Linked DNA regions of Tistrella bauzanensis. The protein of the gene in region 1 interacts with the protein of each later gene in a pairwise test. Links are inferred from orthologs where the notes say so. Each region holds a gene or a part of one and is shown on either strand. Other genes may lie near its edges.

Region 1 (9,627 bases):
AGATCGGCCGGCAATGTCGCCAGCTCCGCCTCGACCAGCGCGACGCGCTCGTCCAGAGAGAACATCGGTCCCTTCCCCGGGCTGCCCGCGACGGCCACGACGAGCTGGTCCACCACCCGCAGACTGCGTTTGATGATATCCATATGCCCGTTCGTGACCGGGTCGAAGGTGCCCGGATAGATGCCCTTGCCGCTCAATGCCTAGTCCTCCACTGGGTCTCCACCCGCACCGGTATCAGCATCGCCATCGTCTGTGCGAAGGTCGGTGCCACCGTTGCCGTCCTGCTCCCCCTCGTCGCCCGCGACATCGCCGGCGCCGTTCGGCTCTTCGTCCGCCGCCTCGCTCAACCGTGCGGCCGAGACGACCTTTTCGTCCTGCGCGGTCTTGAACACGATCACCCCCATCGTGTCTCGACCGGCAATCCGGATTCCGGCCACCGGCGTGCGGATCAACTGCCCGCCATCGGTCACCAGCATGATCTGCTCGCCCTGCGCGATCGGGAAGCAGGCCACGATCCGGCCGTTGCGGGTGCTGGTCGTCATGTTGACGATGCCCGATCCGCCACGGTTGGTGGTGCGGTATTCATAGGCCGAGGTCCGCTTGCCATAACCGCGCGTGGTGATGACCAGCAGGAATTCCTCTTCCATCTCAAGCCGCTGGGCGGTTTCGAGATCGAGACCATAGCGCGCGGCAAGTTCGCCCACATCCGCCGGCAGGTCGCCCGGATCGGCGACCGCGGTCGCCTCCTCGCCATCGACCATGGCAGTGGTGCCGGTCTCCTGCGCTTTCAACTGCGCCAGCCAGCGACGCTTGGCGTTGGCGAAGCGCAGATAGTTGTCGCGGGTATCCACATCCACCTCGCGATGGCGGATGACCGACATCGACACGACCTCGTCGTCGGCGGCCAGCGAAATGCCGCGGACACCATCGGAGGTGCGGCTCTTGAACAACCGCACGGCCCCAACGGGGAAGCGGATCGCCTTGCCGCTGCGGCTGGCCAGAACCACGTCATCGGCACCGGTGCAGGGCATCACGCCCACCAGCCGGTCGTCCTCGCCCAGCCGGATCGCGATCTTGCCATTGCTCATCACATTGACGAAATCGGCCAGCCGGTTGCGGCGGACATTGCCGCGGGCGGTCGCGAACATGACATAGGCGTCGCTGTCGGAAATCGCGTCCAGCGCCTCGGCGGCTTCCTCCGCCGCCTCGTCGGCGGTGGCCTCATCGACCTCGGCCAGTTCCGGCATGTCCGGGTCATCGGGCAGCGGCATCAGGGTGGCGATGACCTCGCCCTCCTTCAGCGGCAGCAGATTGACCATCGCCTTGCCCCGGCTCTGCGGCGTACCGGCCGGCAACTGCCAGACCTTCAGCTTGTAGACCTGACCCGCATTCGAGAAGAACAGCACCGCCGCGTGGCTGTTCAGCACGAAGATCTGCGCCACGAAATCCTCGTCGCGCACCGCCATCGACGATCGGCCCTTGCCGCCACGACGCTGGGCCCGATAGGTCGACAACGGCACGCGCTTGATGTAGCCGCCATGGGTGACGGTGACGACCATCTCCTCGCGTTCGATCAGGTCTTCGACGTTATAGTCGAATTCCGACTCCTCAATCACCGTCCGGCGCGGGGTGGCGAATTCGTCGCGCACCTCGATCAGCTCGCCGCGCAGCACGTCGAGCATCCGGGCGCGATCGTTGAGGATCTTCAGATATTCGATGATCTTGTCGCAGATCTCGCGCAGTTCCGCGCCGATGCGATCGCGCTCCAGCCCGGTCAGGCGGTGCAGGCGTAGATCCAGGATCGCCCGGGCCTGAGCCTCCGACAGGCTGTACATGCCGTCGACGACATTGCGGTCGGGCTCGCCCACCAGGGCGATATAGGGCGCGATATCGCCGGCCGGCCACGGCCGGTCCATCAGCGCCTCGCGGGCCGCGGTCGAATCGGGCGAGGCCTTGATCAGCTCGACCACCGGGTCGAGATTGACCACCGCGACACCCAGACCCATCAAGACATGGGCGCGTTCGCGGGCCTTGCGCAGTTCGAAGATCGTGCGGCGGGTGATGACCTCCTCGCGGAAGTCGATGAAGGCCTGCAACATGTCGCGCAGGTTCATCATCACCGGCTTGCCGCCATTCAGCGCCAGCATGTTGACGCCGAAGGTGGTCTGAAGCGGCGTGAAGCGATAAAGCTGGTTGATCACCACCTCGGCCGTCGCGTCACGCTTCAGCTCCACGACCACGCGCACACCGTCGCGATCGCTTTCGTCACGCAGGTCGGCCACACCCTCGATCTTGCGATCACGCACCGCCTCGGCGATCCGCTCGATCATCCGCGCCTTGTTCACCTGATAGGGAATCTCGCGGACGATGATCGCCATCCGGTCCTTGCGGACCTCTTCCATCTCCACCTTGCCGCGCAGCAGCACCGACCCGCGGCCGGTCATCAACGCCTCGCGGCTGCCGCCACGCCCGACGATGATGCCGCCGGTGGGGAAATCGGGGCCGGGCACGATGCGCAGCAGATCGCCGACCGTCAGTTCGGGATTGTTGATCAACGCGATCGCGGCATCGATCACCTCGCCCAGGTTATGGGTCGGGATATTGGTCGCCATGCCGACCGCGATGCCGCCGGCGCCGTTGACCAGCAGGTTCGGGAACCGCGCCGGCAGCACCGTCGGCTCGGCGGTGGTGTCGTCGTAGTTGTTCTGGAAATCGACGGTCTCTTTGTCGAGATCCGACAGCAGCGTGCTCGCGGCCTTGGTCAGACGCGCTTCGGTGTAGCGCATCGCCGCCGGCGGATCACCGTCCATCGAGCCGAAATTGCCCTGGCCGTCGATCAGACGCAGGCGCATCGAAAAATCCTGCGCCATGCGGACCATGGTGTCGTAAATCGCGCTGTCGCCATGGGGATGGTACTTACCCATGACATCACCGACCACACGTGCCGATTTGCGGAAGGGCTTGTTCCATTCATAGCCGCTCTCGTGCATCGAGAACAGAATCCGGCGGTGCACGGGCTTCAGGCCGTCGCGGACGTCGGGCAGCGCGCGCGCCACGATCACGCTCATCGCGTAGTCGAGGTACGAACGCCGCATCTCATCTTCGATCGTGACCGGCGCGATGTCGGAGGCGATGGGCGGAACGGGCGTGTCGGACAAGGTACGATCCCGGAACTGGCACTGGGACCGCCACGCCAGGCGTGGCGTCCCCGGCGGAGGGGCGGCGCTGACCGATCCGGACCATGAAGGGCCGGCCGGCGCTCGTGGGGGTACGCTCGCACGCGCGGCCGACGCGCGCGGTCATTCCGTCTCCGGAAATCCGCGTCCGCCGGCCGATCGTGAAATCGTCCCCGAAGCTAACCAATTTTGCGCCGCCGAACAACCACAGCGGCCGCCCCCTGATATTCCGGGCCGAAACAGGGGCCGTGCCGGGTTCAGGCGACCTTCAGCTCCACCGCGATATTGCCACGGGTCGCCTTGGAATAGGGGCACACCTGATGGGCGGCTTCAACCAGACCATGGGCCACATCGCCATCCACACCCGGCAGGGTGGCGGTCAGCACCACCGCCAGACCGAAGCTGGTCTCATCCTTGCCAATCGACACCGCCGCTTCGACATTGGCGTCGGCGCCAAGCTTCACGCCCTTCTGACCGGCCACCAGCTTCAGCGCCGACAGGAAACAGGCGGCATAGCCGGCCGCGAACAGCTGCTCCGGATTGGTGCCCTTGCCGTTGCCGCCCAGTTCCGGCGGCATCGCCACCGCCAGATCGATCTGGCCGTCATTGCTCGTCGCGCGGCCGTCACGGCCGCCGGTCACAGTGGCATGGGCAGTGTAGAGGGTCTGCATGACAGATGCTCCTTGGTGTGGGGCCGCGCGCCGAATGGCGGGGCCTCGTCTGTAGATGGCAACGATGGCTGGCCTGTCCATGTTGCGTTGCGGTCAGATCCGGGGTGCACGGCCCTGACCGGCATGCCCCGGCATTGCCTGTCTATCGCCGCCCGCCACTATATTGCCATCAATTAAATTGTGTGCAATATAAATCTACATGACCCGGCATCACAGCCGGTCGGATCAGTCGGCGGCGCCATCTCCGGCCCCGGCCGCCGCCTCCGCCAACCGCGCCTGCAACGTCTTCAATCTTGCCCGCAACTGGGCAAGTTCCACAGGCGACATGCCCATCGCACAGAACATCTGCTCAGGGATGTGCCGCGCCCGGTTCTTCAGGCCGTGGCCCGCATCGGTCAACACCACCCGCACCTGGCGTTCATCGTCGCGATCACGGCGGCGGCTGACCAGCCCGGCCGCCTCCATCCGCTTCAGCAACGGCGTCAATGTACCGGAGTCGAGGCCGAGCCGCCGCCCAAGCTCGCCGACGGTGACGTCATCACTCTCCCACAGGGCAAGCATCACCAGATACTGCGGATAGGTCAGGCCCAGCCGGTCGAGTGCCGGTCGGTACAGCTTGGTCATCGCCAGCGACGCGCCATACAGCGCGAAGCAAAGCTGGGCATCGAGGTTCAGCGGATCCTGGTCACTGGTCATCATCGGCTCGACTGTCTGTGAGCCGCCGGTGATATAGCGGCTTCGGGCACTATGGCGCTCTTGCCGGCCGGCTGGCAATCTTCACAAGCGGCGCCGGGGCGCTGCGGCGGCGTCTGGGCCGTCGACAGCCCGCACAGGCGGGCGCATTCTGTTGGCCCCGATCCATCATGCAGAGGATGCCCGCCATGACCGCCCGACGCCGCCTTGGCAGCAATGGCCCCCTGGTTTCCGCCATCGGCCTCGGCTGCATGGGCATGAGCCAGTCCTATGGACCGACCGACGATGCCCAGTCGATTGCAACCCTTCACCACGCCATCGAGATCGGCTGCACATTCCTCGATACCGCCGAGGTTTACGGGCCGTTCGTGAACGAAAGCCTGATTGGTCGGGCGCTGGCCGGCACCACATCGACCGGTCCCCTGCGTGACCGGGTGGTTCTGGCGACCAAGTTCGGCTGGCGGATCGAGGGCGGTCGCCCGACCGGGGTCGACAGCCGGCCCGAGCGGATCATCGCGGCGGTCGACGGCTCGCTCGGCCGCCTTGGCACCGACCGGATCGACCTGCTCTATCAGCATCGCGTCGACCCGGCGGTGCCGATCGAGGATGTGGCCGGCACGGTCGCCGATCTGGTCAAGGCCGGCAAGGTCAAGCATTTCGGCCTGTCGGAAGCGGGCGCCCGCACCATCGATCGCGCCCATGCGGTGCATCCGGTCGCGGCCCTGCAAAGCGAATATTCGCTGTGGGAACGCGACATCGAAACCGACATTCTGCCGACGCTCCGCCGGCTGGGCATCGCCCTGGTGCCGTTCGCGCCACTGGGTCGCGGCTTCCTGACCGGCACCATCGGCCGTGCCGAAGACCACCCGGAAGGCGACCGGCGGCGGACCGACCCCCGGTTGATGGGCGCCAATTACGACGCCAATGTCAGGGCCGCATCGATCGTGCGCGAGATCGCCGCCGCCCATGACGCCACCCCGGGCCGGGTGGCGTTGGCCTGGCTGCTGGCGCGGGGCGAGGATGTGATCCCGATCCCGGGCACCCGGCGGATCAGCCATCTGGACGACAACTGGGCGGCGCTTGACCTGACGCTCACCCCTGATGACATCGCCCGGCTGGATGCCGCCCTGCCACCCGGCGTCACCGCCGGCCCGCGCTATGGTGAACGCGAAATGGCCTATCTGGACCGGTAACCAGGGCTCGGAACGGACGACGCCCGCGCCCCATCAAGGAATGCGCGGGCGTCGTCGGCACACGTATCGGCGGGTGTCCGCCGGGTTGTAAACTGGTGTCAGAACGGAATTTCGTCGTCCAGATCGTTGCCGCCACCGCCGGCGCCACCACCGGCGCCACCCCGGCCGCCGGCACCACCGCCGCTGCCGCTGCCGCCGCCGTAATCCGAACCGTAATCGTCATAGCCGCCGCCGAAGCCACCGCCCTGGCCACCACCGCCCTGGCCACCGGCGCCGCCACGACCACCGCCGGCACCGCCGCCGCCGCGACGGTTGCCGCCACCGAAGCCGCCGCCGCCTGCGCCGCCGCCGCCGAATTCATCGTCGCCGCCACCGCCGCCGCCTGCGCCGCCGCCACCGCCGCCGCCTTCGCCGCGGCCGTCGAGCATGGTCAGCTCCCCGCGGAAGCGCTGGAGCACCACCTCGGTGGTATACTTCTCCTGGCCCTGCTGATCGGTCCATTTCCGGGTCTGCAAGGCCCCCTCGACATAGACCTTCGAGCCCTTGCGCAGGAATTTCTCGGCAACCTCGGCCAGACGCTCGTTGAAGATCACCACACGGTGCCATTCGGTCCGCTCGCGGCGCTCGCCGCTCTGCCGATCGCGCCAGTTCTCGCTGGTCGCGATGGCAAGGTTCACGATCTTCATGCCGTCCTGGGTGCTCCGGACCTCGGGGTCACGGCCCAGATTGCCGATCAGGATCACCTTGTTGACGCTGCCCGCCATGGCTCTGTCTTCCTCGACTGCGTGTCCGGGCACCGCCAGGGGCGCCCGCTCAATTGGGCGCATCCTGCGTCATCGGGGGCGCTTCTGTCCATGCCGCATGACGCCGACCTGCACCACGCGCTAGGCTGAGCGCTCCATTCATCGCCGGAGGCGGCTTGCATGGCGACCAAAGGGACCACGATCGCGATCATCGGTGCCGGCTTCAGCGGCGCCCTGCTGGCGGTGCATCTTCTGGACCGCTGCCGGCAGCAGGACAAGATCCTGCTGGTGGAGCGCAACAGCCAGTTCGGCCGCGGTGTCGCCTATGCGACCGGCAACCCCCATCATCTGCTGAACGTCCGCGCCGGCAATATGAGCGCCTTTCCAGACCAGCCCGACCACTTCATCCGCTGGCTGGACAGCCATGCCGGCACGCTGGGGCCATGCGAACCCACCGGCCGCGACGGCTTCGTGCCGCGGCGGATCTATGGCTCGTATATCCAGGATCTGATCGCCGACCGGATCTGGGGCTGCGGCAAGGCCATGAACCTGCAGCTGATCCATGACAGCGCGGTCGGCCTGGAGCCGGCGCCGGGCGGGGGATTCATGATGCAGGTCGATGGTGGCCGGCGCTATGCGGTCGATGCGGCGGTGCTGGCGCTGGGCAATTTTCCGCCCGGCCGTGATCTCGTTCCAAGCCCGGCCTATGCCGCAGACCCCTGGGCGCCAGGGGCTCTGGAGGGCATCGATCGCGATGCAACCGTGATGCTGATCGGCACCGGGCTGACGGCGGTCGACGTGGTGATCAGCCTGCTGGATCGCGGTCATCGCGGTCCGATCCATGCCATCTCGCGGCGCGGGCTTCTGCCACGCGCTCATGCGCCGGTGCCGGCACCGCTGCCCTCGCTCGATCCGGCAACAGCCCCACCGCAGTTGAGCGCGCTGCTGCATGCCGTGCGCCGGGCAGCACGGCAGGCCGAGGCCGATCTGGCCGCCCAAGGCCGTGGCGGCGGTTGGCGGGCGGTGATCGATGGCCTGCGACCCGTGACCCAGAGCCTGTGGCGCGGGCTGGACACGACTGAGCAACAACGCTTCCTGCGCCATCTGCGGCCCTGGTGGGACAGCCACCGCCACCGGATGGCACCGGATGTGGCAACGCGGATCGGCGATGCCCGCGCCCGTGGCCAGTTGCTGGTCCGCGCGATGCGCATCCGCGCCCGTCATATCGACGCCGACCGAGCCGCCTTCGATCTGGTGCCACGCGGCGGCGGTCCTGCCGAACGGGTGATCGCCGCCCGCGCGGTCGACTGCACCGGCCCCGGCGGCAATCTGGCCCATACCGCCGAACCGGTGCTGGCCGGCCTGTTCCGGTGCGGGCATATCCGGGCCGACACCCTGGCGCTGGGGCTGGATGTCGACGACGATCTGCGCCTGATCGATGCCCATGGCCGGGCCGATCGGCGGCTGGCCGCGGTGGGGCCGCTGACCAAGGGCGTGTTCTGGGAAAGCACGGCGGTGCCTGATATCCGCAATCAGGTCGCAGCGCTCGCCGCCGGTCTGGCCGCGGAACTGATGTCAAATACACAAACCGAATACGTTATATAATTCGTAAAACATGAAATTGATGTTTAATCGTTGACATTCACGGCGTTGACCGCACATTCTCGGCACACACCGGGACCGGGGTGCCTGCACCCTGTTCGAGCCTGCGCCCTGTTCGACCTGTCCCCGCGCCCAATGACGCCTGCATATGGAGCCCCGCCAGATGAAGCGCCTTGCTTTCGCCGCCGCCCTCGCGATCGGTCTTGCCGCCGGCGCGCCGGCGCGGGCCGCCGAGACCGACGCCCTGCTGAACGCGTCGTATGACATCGCCCGCGAATTGTTCGCCGAGATCAATGAGAGCTTCGTTCCGGCCTGGAAGGATCAGACCGGTACCACGATCACGGTCAACCAGTCCCATGCCGGCACCTCGCGCCAGGCCCGCGCTATCCTGGAAGGGCTCAAGGCCGATGTCGTGACATTCAATCAGGTCACCGATATTGACTTTCTGGTGACGCATGGCGGGTTGATCCAGCCGGGCTGGCAGAACGAGTTCCCCAATCAGGCCTCGCCCTGGTATTCGATGCCATCCTTCCTGGTCCGTAAGGGCAATCCCAAGAACATCAAGGATTGGTCGGATCTCGTCCGCGACGGCGTGGAGGTGGTGTTCCCGAACCCCAAGACCTCAGGCAATGCGCGCTATACCTATCTGGCCGCCTATGCGTTCGGGCTGGACAAGTTCGGCGGCGACGTCGCCCGGACTGATGAGTTCGTCTCGCAGATCTTCGGCCATGTCGCGGTGTTCGACACCGGCGGACGCGGCGCCACCACCACCTTCGTCGAACGCGGCATCGGCGACGTTCTGATCACGTTCGAGGCCGAAACCAACCTGATCCGCAAGGAATATGGCGAGGACAGTTACGAGGTCGTCACCCCGTCGCAGAGCCTGATCGCCGAGTTCCCGGTGGCGGTGGTCGACAAGGTCGTCGACGATCGCGGCAGCCGCAAGGCCGCCGAAGGCTATCTGAACTTCCTGTACAGCAAGCCCGGCCAGGAAATCGCCGCCCGCCGCTATAACCGCGTGGTCGATGAAGAGATCGCCGCCAAGTATGCCGACCAGTTCCCTGAGCTGAAGCTGGTGCGGATCGAAGACGTGTTCGGCAGCTGGGACAAGATCCAGGCCGAGCATTTCAAGGAAGGCGCCAAGCTGGACCAGCTGTTCGCCGCCCAGAACCGCTGATCCGGACCGATAGCTGATCATGGCCACTGCCTTGCGTTCATCCCGCGGCGTCCTGCCGGGCTTCGGCCTGACACTCGGCATCACGCTGTTCTACACCGCGATCATCGTGGCGCTGCCGATCCTGGCGCTGGTGATGAAGGCGGCCAGCCTCGGCCCAGCCGAGTTCTGGGCGGTGGTGAGTTCGCGCCGGGCGGTGGCCACCTATCAGGTGACGCTGACCGCCGCCGGCGGCGCCACGCTGTTCAACGCCCTGTTCGGGCTGCTGCTGGCCTGGGTGCTGGTGCGCTATCGCTTTCCCGGCCGCCGGCTGCTGGATGCCCTGGTCGACCTGCCCTTCGCCCTGCCGACAGCCGTGGCCGGCATCGCGCTGGC
Region 2 (9,278 bases), on another replicon or contig:
TGCAGGCCGCGTGTCCCGTCGCGCGGTGTCTCGAATCCCATCTCGCGTAGAACGGCTTCGAGTTTGGCTTGACTGGGAATGACGATATCGAAATCGCCCGAGACGAAATGTGAAGCGGTGTAGAACTCCACCGCCGCACCACCAACCAGCACCGGCCGCGCGATGCCTGCCTCTTCCAATCGACGCGATGCATCGGCGAGGACGAGCAAGGCGTCCTGAAAGAACGTCCTGCCGCCCCGCAGCGCATCATCCGTCATGATCACACATCCAGATTGGACACGTTCAGCGCATTGTCCTGAATGAAATTGCGGCGGGGCTCCACCACGTCGCCCATCAGGGTCGTGAAGATCTCGTCGGCCTCGTCGGCATGGTTGACGCGCACCTGAAGCAGGGTGCGGCTGTTGGGGTCCATGGTGGTTTCCCACAACTGGTCGGCGTTCATCTCGCCCAGACCCTTGTAGCGCTGCACCTGAATGCCGCGCCGTCCGGCTTCCAGCACCGCCTCGAAAAGCTGGGTCGGCGTGGCGACACGCACCTCGCGGCCCTTGTCGAAGGCGATGCGGGCCGGGCCGTCGAACACGCCGGCAAGCTCCGCCAGATAGCGGCTGATCAGCCGGGCCTCACCACCGCGCGACAGCGCCGCCTCGATCGTATAGCTCTCCTGCATGCCGCGCAGTTCGCGGCGCACCCGGATGCGGCGCACCTCACCCGCGCGCGGCACCGGGCCGGTGCCGCCGGCCTCGCCTTCCGGCGCGCTGGTCTCCACCGCATAGCTCCAGCCGCGGTCATGCTCGTTCGACCGCGCGTCCAGCCGGGCGATCAGGATCCGGCCAGCCTGTTCGGCCGCGACCGCATCGGCGAAAGAGGCTTCCGACAACGCGCCCGACAATGCCGCTTCCTCCAGCAGCCAGAGCGGCGCCCGCCGTGCGATCGCCTTCAACTGATTGGCGACGTCGCGGGCACGCTCCACCACCGTGCGCAGATCGCCGCCGGCACGCTGGGCGCCCGAATGCAGGGTCAATACGGCATCCTGCAGCGACTGGCCGATCAGGTGGTTTTCAAGCGCCAGCTCGCCCTTCAGATAGACCTCGCTGGTCCCGCGCTTGATGCGGTACAGCGGCGGCTGGGCGATGTACAGATGACCACGCCGGATCAGTTCAGGCATCTGACGATAGAAAAAGGTCAGCAGCAGGGTGCGGATATGGCTTCCGTCCACGTCTGCGTCGGTCATGATGATGATCTTGTGATAGCGCAGCTTGTCGGCGTTAAAATCGTCCCGGCCGATGCCGCAGCCCAGCGCCGAGATCAGCGTGCCGATTTCAGCGGAACTCAACATCTTGTCGAACCGCGCCCGCTCGACATTCAGGATCTTGCCGCGCAGCGGCAGGATCGCCTGATTGGCGCGGTTGCGGCCCTGCTTGGCCGATCCGCCTGCCGAGTCACCCTCGACCAGGAAGATTTCGGATTTGGCGGGGTCGCGTTCCTGACAATCGGCCAGCTTGCCGGGCAGGCTGGTGATGTCCAGCGCGCTCTTGCGCCGGGTCAGTTCGCGGGCCTTGCGCGCGGCCTCACGCGCCACCGCCGCCTCGACCACCTTGCCCACGATCGCGCGGGCGTCCTGGGGATGCTCCTCGAACCACTGGTCGAGCCGTTCGCCGACCAGATTCTCGACCGCCGGCTTCACCTCGGAACTGACCAGCTTGTCCTTGGTCTGCGACGAGAATTTCGGGTCCGGCACCTTCACCGACAGCACGCAGGTCAGCCCCTCGCGCGCATCCTCGCCCGACACCGACACCTTCTCGCGCTTGGCGATACCCGATGACGTGGCATAGGCGTTGATGGTGCGGGTCAGCGCCGCGCGGAACCCGGCCAGATGGGTGCCGCCGTCACGCTGCGGGATGTTGTTGGTGAAACACAGCACGTTCTCGTGATAGCTGTCATTCCACTGCATCGACACTTCGACCATGATGCCGGCGCGCTCGCCGGATACCGTGATCGGGGTGCCATGCATCGGCGATTTGCTGCGGTCCAGATAGCGCACGAAAGCCTCGATGCCGCCGTCGTAATGCATACGGTGGCTGACCGGGGTATCGGTGCGGCTGTCGACGAATTCGATGGTCACGCCCGAATTCAGGAAGGCGAGCTCGCGCAGCCGACGCTCCAGCGTCGCCGCATCGAAATTCACCTGGGTGAAGATCTCGGTCGACGGCATGAAGGTGATTTCACTGCCGGTCTTGTCGCCACTCTGGCCGACAATCTCCAGCGGCTGGACCGCCTCGCCCATCTTGAAGCGCATATAGTGTTCATTGCCGGCGCGCCAGATCCTGAGTTCCAGCCATTCCGACAGCGCGTTCACCACCGACACGCCCACGCCATGCAGGCCGCCCGACACCTTGTAGGAATTCTGGTCGAACTTACCGCCGGCATGCAGCTGGGTCATGATGACCTGAGCCGCCGACACGCCTTCCTCGTCATGGATATCGACCGGGATGCCGCGGCCATTGTCGCGGACCGTCACCGATCCGTCGCCGTTCAGCACCACATGGACCTGATCGCACCAGCCGGCCAACGCCTCGTCGATGGCGTTGTCGACCACCTCATAGACCATGTGGTGCAGGCCCGAGCCGTCGTCGGTGTCGCCGATATACATGCCCGGGCGCTTGCGCACGGCATCCAGGCCACGCAGAACCTTGATCGAGTCGGCACCATAGGACGTGGCTGCGATGGCAGTCTCGGACTGGGAGTGTGCGGGCTGCTCTGTCATCGAACCGGTTCCATCATCCTCGGCCATGGGGCTTCCTCGGTCTGGGGCATGCGCGCGCGTCGCCGGTCATGAACGGGCCTCCGCCGTGGAGACGCCCATGATCCTGCCGGACGGCCGGGAGACCAGCCATCCATGACGCGTGCTCATTCGCGCATCGCCGAGGCATCGGCGATCCGCAAGAATTGAGCCCGTCCCTCCAGCCCCGCAAACAGCGGTCGGTCGGTGCCGGTGAGCCAGGCCTGGGAACCGAGCGTCACCAGCACGTCATAGAGTGCTGTGCGCCGCTCGGCATCGAGATGGGCTGCGACCTCGTCCAGCAGCAGGATCGGGGCCGATCCCTCCACTGTCCGTTTCAGCCGCGCCACCGCCAGCACGATCGCCAGCAGCAGCGCCTTCTGTTCGCCGGTGGAACACCGCGCGGCCGGCATGCCGCCGGCATCATGGGTCACCACCAGATCGCTGCGGTGCGGGCCGACCCGGGTGCCCCCGGCCTCGGCATCCTGACCGCGGCACTCGGCCAGCCTTGCGGCCAGCCGGTCTTCAACCGCCAGGGCGGGTTCCACGGCCAGAGCCGCCTCCACCTCGCCCTCAATCGCAATCCGCGCGCGTGGGAAAGCCCCGTCGCCCGCAGCCAGAACCGCCTTCAACTGGCGCATGAAACCCAGCCGCGCCGCCGCGATCGCAACCCCCTTGGCCGCCATCGTGGCTTCCAGCGCAGCCAGCCATGCCGGGTCGCGGCGGCCGTCGCGCAACAGCCGGGCGCGTTCGCGCATCGCCTGCTCATAGGCGGCGATCCGCCCGGCATGGTCGGGATCCAGGCCATAGACCAGCCGGTCGAAGAACCGCCGCCGGTTGCCGGCGCTATCGATGAACAGTCGGTCCATCAACGGCGTCACCCACAAGACCGACCAGCGCCGGCCGAGTTCCGCGGCACTGGCATTGCGGCCGTCGATCCGCACCACCCGGCGTTCCCGCTCCCCCCCGCCGCCGGCCAGACCGGTGCCGGCCTCGACCGGCCCGTCGCCGGTCCGCACCGTTGCCGCCACCGCCCAACCGGCACCGGTATGGCCCGTTCCGCCCAGATGACCCGTCTCATCCCGATGATCCATCGCGGCCAGACGGTCCATATCGGCCAAGCGGTCCATATCTGCCAACCGGGCACCGCGCAGGCCGCGCCCGGGCGCCAGCATCGACACCGCTTCCAGCAGATTGGTCTTGCCGGCGCCATTGGCGCCGGTCAGCACCACCGGCCGGGGATCGAGCGCCAGCCGCAGCCCGGCATAGTTGCGAAAGCCGGTCAGCACCAGCCGGGTCAGCGCCGGCACAGTATCGCCTGCGCCACCGGGCACTGCGGACCCGCCGGGCTGATATGGGGTGTCGGGAAACGTGGGATCGGACGTGATCAAATCCGCATCGGCATCAGCACATACAGGGCACCGGCATCCGCGGTGTCGCGGATCACCACCGGCGAGGCTCCGTCGGCGATCGCCATCTCCATCAGGTCGCCGTCGATCTGACCGGCCACATCGAGCACATAGCGCGAGTTGAAGCCGATCTCGATGTGCTGCCCCTCGTAATCGACCGTCAGCTCTTCGCTCGCCGAGCCGTGATCGGGGCTGGTCACCGCCAGATCCAGCCGGCCATCGCTGAGCGCGAAACGCACTGCCCGCGACTTCTCGCTGGAAATCGTCGCCACCCGGTCGACCGCGGCCGCGAAGGGCTTGCCGTCGATGCGCACGATCTTGTCGTTGCCGGCCGGGATCACCCGCTCATAATCCGGGAACGACCCGTCGATCAGCTTCGAGGTCAGCACCACGCGGCCGAAGGCGAACCGGATCTTGGTTTCCGACAAGGCCACCGCCACCTCGTCCTCGATCTCGTCGATCAGCTTGCGCAGCTCGCCCACCGCCTTGCGCGGCACGATCACGCCCGGCATGCCGGCCGCACCCTCCGGCACCTCGCTCTCCACCCGCGCCAGACGGTGACCATCGGTCGCCACCGCGCGCAGCCGCCGGCCATCCGGGCTTTCGGCGACATGGAGATAGATGCCGTTCAGGTAATAGCGGGTCTCTTCGGTCGAAATCGCGAACCGGGTCTTGTCGATCAGCCGCTTCAGGTCGGTGGCCGACAGATGGAAGGCAAACGGCAGATTGCCCTCGGCGATCTCAGGGAAGTCTTCGGCCGGCAGCACCGACAGCGCCGAGGCATAGCGCCCCGCCGACAGCTTCATCTGGCCCTTGGCGGCATCGAGCGCCAGCTCGATCTCGGCGCCGTCGGGCAGCTTGCGGACAATGTCGTGAAGGGTATGGGCGGGCACCGTGGTCCGCCCCGCCTGGACCACCGTCGCCGGCACCTCCTCGACCACCGACAGGTCCAGATCGGTCGCGGTCAGGCGCAGCGCGCCCGATGCGTCGGCCTCGAACTGGACATTGGCCAGGATCGGTATGGTGTTGCGGCGCTCGACGACGCTCTGCACGTGAGTGAGCGCACGGAGCAAGGCGGCGCGTTCGATGGAAAGCTTCATGTGCGCTCCCGGTGAGGGCTGTTTCCGCTTGGGTGGCGGGAACGGACGTCAATCGGCTTGGGGCACGCCCGGCCGGCAGGTTCAGGGGTTCGTGGCGGGCCGGAACTCCAGGCCCGCCGGGGCCTGAGAGTATAACTGCAAGCCAGTTGCATCGCCAGCTTTGCGGGCATTCCCCGCGCGCTGCGGTTCAGCTTTCCAGCATCCGCCGCAGCAGCTCGATATCGTCGGCGAAGCTGCTGTCCTGGCTGCCCAGTTCCTCGACCTTTTTCACCGCATGCATCACGGTGGTATGGTCGCGGCCGCCGAATTTTCGGCCGATCTCCGGCAGGCTGGACTGGGTCAATTGCTTGGCCAGATACATCGCCACCTGCCGGGGCCGGGCGATCGCCCGCGAGCGGCGGGCGGAATGCATGTCCGACACCCGGATGTTGAAGTGCTCGGCCACCCGCTTCTGGATGTCCTCGATGGTCAGCCGGCGCTCATTGGCACGCAGCAGATCCTGCAGCACCTCCTGTGTGGTCTCAAGCGTGATCGCGCGGCCGACCAGGGTGGCATGCGCCACCACCCGGTTCAGTGCGCCCTCAAGCTCGCGGACGTTGGAGGCGATCTTGTGGGCCAGGAATTCCAGAACCTTGCCCGGCACCACGGCACCCAGCTGATCGGCCTTCTGCTGCAGGATGCCCAGCCTGAGTTCATAGGTGGTGGGGTGGATATCGGCGACCATGCCCCAGCCGAGGCGCGAGCGCAGCCGCTCCTCCATCCCGTCCAGATCCGATGGCGAGCGGTCGCCCGACACCACGATCTGCCGGTTCTGGTCCACCAGAGCGTTGAAAGTGTGGAAGAATTCCTCCTGAGTCGAATCCTTGCCGCTGATGAACTGCACGTCATCGATCATCAGCACGTCGACCGAGCGGAACTGCTCCTTGAACGCCATCGTATCCTTGTAGCGCAGCGCCCGGATGAATTCGTACATAAACTTCTCGGCCGACATGTACACCACCTTGCGCCGCGGGTTGCGGCCGCGGATATGCCATGCGATGGCATGCATAAGATGGGTCTTGCCAAGGCCGACACCGCCATACAGGAACAGCGGGTTGAACTGTACGGTTTCGCTTTCCGCCACCCGGAGCGCCGCGGCATGGGCCAGTTCGTTCGGCTTGCCGCAGACGAAATTGTCGAAAGTGAAGCGCGGATCCAGACCGGCCGACCACTGATCGATGCGTTCCGCCGCGCGGTGGCTGGCCTCGGCATCGGCTTCGGCCTCGGACATCGGCGCCGCCTGGGCACCACTGCGGCCGTTGCGGCCCGCCCCATAGGCCACGGGACCGGAACCTGTGCCGTCATGGCCGGACGGCCCGCGCCCCGAAGCGTTATGGCCCGTGGACTGGTGACCTCCGGACTGGTGACCTCCGGACTGGTGACTTCCAGGCTGGTGCCCCGGGGGCTGATGGCTGCCCGGCTGATTCGCCGGCCCCCCGCCCGCCCGCGACTGGCCGGCCGGCACCGGCGACGGCTTGCTGCTGCGCGGCGGCAGCGGCGCGCCACCGCCATAGCCGCCGGTCACATAGCCGCCGGAAATGCCGCCACGGCCCTCGCCGTTGTAACCTTCACCGTTATAGATGGCAGCCCCGCCCGAGCGGGGGCCGTTGGCTGCCGGCGGCACAACCGGAGCGACGGCATCATCGTCGGCAGCCTTGGCACCGGCGGCCCTGGCGGCGGCGGCGGCCTTGGCCGATGCCGGATCGGCAGCCCCCCAGGCACCGGCGACCGAGATGTCCACCCGGCGGACCGCCGGATTTTCCCACGACCACAGCACGCGGATACGATCGGCATAATGCGATACGACCCAGTCGCGCATGAACCGCGTCGGCACCGCGATCGTCACGCGGCCCTCGGTCACGGCAGCCAGCGACAGGGGCTTCAGCCAGGAATAAAAGGCGGCGTCGCCGAATTCGCTGCGGAGCGCATCACGAACGCGGCCCCATTGCGCCTCGTATTCGGCAAAGTCGGCGGGATCGGAAACCGGGGTCATGGGCAACGGCAGTCGCAATTGGCGGGGGTCGCCCGGCTTCATGCGGACGAACGGCAACCACGCCGCCCCCTTCCGGACAGCGGCGCGGCGGTGACGGGCGGTGGCGTCAGTTCTGGAACCAGGGCAGCCCCGCCGCCTTCCAGCCGTTCACCGTGCCGCGATGCCCGTCTTCACCCACATCGCCTTCGAAGCCGCCCTCGATGTTGAAGGCCGCGGTATAGCCGGCGCTGGTGGCGGCCATCGCCGCCGCCCGTGACCGCCCGCCGCTGCGGCACAGAAACACCACCGGCTGATCAGGGCCGATACCGGCCTCGGCCAGGGTGCCGGTGAAATCGTGGTTCTGTGCCATCTGCGGCCAGACCTGCCACGAGATCAGCCTTGGTTCCTTGCCCAGAGATTGCAGGGCCGGCAGACCCACGAACATCCACTCCTCACGGGTGCGCACGTCGACCAGAACAGCATCGGGATGCTGCTCAAGAAGCGACCATGCCTCTTCAGGCGTCACGTCGCCGGCGTAGCCGGCATGGGCACCGGTGCGGGCGGCGGCATTCAGGCGGATGTCATCGGTGCTGGCCATGGCGTCGCCTCGTGGCTCCTCTGGCAGATCTGGACGAAAAGGATGAAGGATGGGCCGAACGATGCCGCGACAGCCGGCAACTGGCAATCGGTCTGCGGGCAAAGCGTATCCGGCGAGGCTCAATGCCACTGCATCGAACCGCGAAGCGCCTTCATCCACTTGTGTCTTGGGGAGCAGGTCGGCTTGTGACCGGGCATCCCCGGGCCGGCAGCCGCATGCCGGATGATACCCCGGCTGTGCGCCCGGGCCGCCCGCGACCATAAAGGCCAAGGCTGCCGGCCGCTCAGGGCATCGACGACATCGGAACCAGTGGGCCACACCCGCATCGGTACGGACCTGCATTCGATGAGGCTAGACTAGCCCCCGCCCGTCCGGCTGGCAATGGGACCGAAATGTGAACGCGGTCATTTGCTACAAGACGACGCCCAGACGCGACAACGCACGGCACGCGATGAACGCATGCCGTGCGTTGAACGGCTAGGTCCGGCCTGCAGATTCCAGCCGGCCGCAGGCCTGATTCAACCGGACAACGCCGACGAATCAGATGCCTGGACGACGGGAACCGATGCCGGCCCCGCAGGACAGATCACAGTCTGACGCAAGCTCGAAACCGGACCAGGTCTGCACCCGGCCGGCTCCGGGGCCGGATCAGGCCTGGGCCAGACCCTTCACCCGCGCGCTGAGGCGCGAGATCTTGCGAGACGCGGTATTGGCGTGCAGAACGCCCTTGTTGACGCCACGGCGCAGTTCCGGCTCGGCAACGGCGAAAGCGGCAACGGCTGCATCCTTATCGCCCTGAAGCAGGGCCTTCTCGACCTTCTTCACGAAGGTCCGGATGCGGCTGATACGGTCGCCATTGATTTCGGCCCGGCGCGCGTTGCGGCGGATACGCTTCTTGGCGGAGTCATGATTGGCCATAAGGGGTCGGCCCTTCGGATCGGTCTGGGAACAAAAGGAAACTCAGGCGGCAGACGATAGGTGCGCGCCGGACATGAGTCAAGACGTTATCGGCAAAGCCGAAACCGGCGCCGACGGAGCGGCGCCGATTGTGGCAATGCCACCGCAGCCTTTCAGCATACGGCCGTGGCGGCGGCTCAGCGGTTCCTGAACTGCGGCTCGCGCTTTTCCGAGAAGGCGGTCATGCCCTCGCGGCGGTCGTCGAGGGCGAAGCTGGAATGGAACAGGCGGCGCTCGAACCGCACACCCTGGGTCAGCGTGGTCTCGTAGGCGGCGTTCACCGCCTCCTTCGCCATCATCACCGATGGCAGCGACTTGGCGGCGATGGCCTGGGCCACCTTCAGCGCCTCGTCCATCAGATCGGTCACCGGCACGATCCGGCTGACCAGCCCGGCCCGCTCGGCTTCCTCGGCATCCATCATCC

What was found.
Region 2: the proteins of gyrA (region 1) and gyrB interact in binary tests that used the Escherichia coli proteins (3 or more experiments, as listed by UniProt). The link is inferred for Tistrella bauzanensis from one-to-one orthologs.

The regions. Positions count from the first base shown.
Region 1 is NZ_BMDZ01000054.1:25,338-34,964, reverse strand. Bases 1-3,488 are described here. They hold gyrA (DNA gyrase subunit A), read right to left. Parts: upstream 3,159-3,488; coding sequence 201-3,158; downstream 1-200. Other genes in these bases: IEW15_RS18960 (organic hydroperoxide resistance protein), read right to left, coding at 3,434-3,488; coaD (pantetheine-phosphate adenylyltransferase), read right to left, coding at 1-197. Outside these bases: more of IEW15_RS18960, read right to left, coding at 3,489-3,847; IEW15_RS18955 (MarR family winged helix-turn-helix transcriptional regulator), read right to left, coding at 4,073-4,543; IEW15_RS18950 (aldo/keto reductase), read left to right, coding at 4,729-5,733; ssb (single-stranded DNA-binding protein), read right to left, coding at 5,832-6,497; IEW15_RS18940 (FAD/NAD(P)-binding protein), read left to right, coding at 6,657-8,081; IEW15_RS18935 (sulfate ABC transporter substrate-binding protein), read left to right, coding at 8,242-9,255; sulfate ABC transporter permease subunit CysT, read left to right, coding at 9,275-9,627. UniProt on the Escherichia coli protein: A type II topoisomerase that negatively supercoils closed circular double-stranded (ds) DNA in an ATP-dependent manner to maintain chromosomes in an underwound state.
Region 2 is NZ_BMDZ01000050.1:311-9,588, forward strand. Bases 13-3,151 are described here. They hold gyrB (DNA topoisomerase (ATP-hydrolyzing) subunit B), read right to left. Parts: upstream 2,765-3,151; coding sequence 260-2,764; downstream 13-259. Other genes in these bases: IEW15_RS18080 (hypothetical protein), read right to left, coding at 13-257; recF (DNA replication/repair protein RecF), read right to left, coding at 2,908-3,151. Outside these bases: more of IEW15_RS18080, read right to left, coding at 1-12; more of recF, read right to left, coding at 3,152-4,113; dnaN (DNA polymerase III subunit beta), read right to left, coding at 4,167-5,288; chromosomal replication initiator protein DnaA, read right to left, coding at 5,476-7,320; IEW15_RS18110 (rhodanese-like domain-containing protein), read right to left, coding at 7,427-7,897; rpsT (30S ribosomal protein S20), read right to left, coding at 8,546-8,815; IEW15_RS18120 (enoyl-CoA hydratase), read right to left, coding at 8,992-9,278. UniProt on the Escherichia coli protein: DNA gyrase negatively supercoils closed circular double-stranded DNA in an ATP-dependent manner to maintain chromosomes in an underwound state.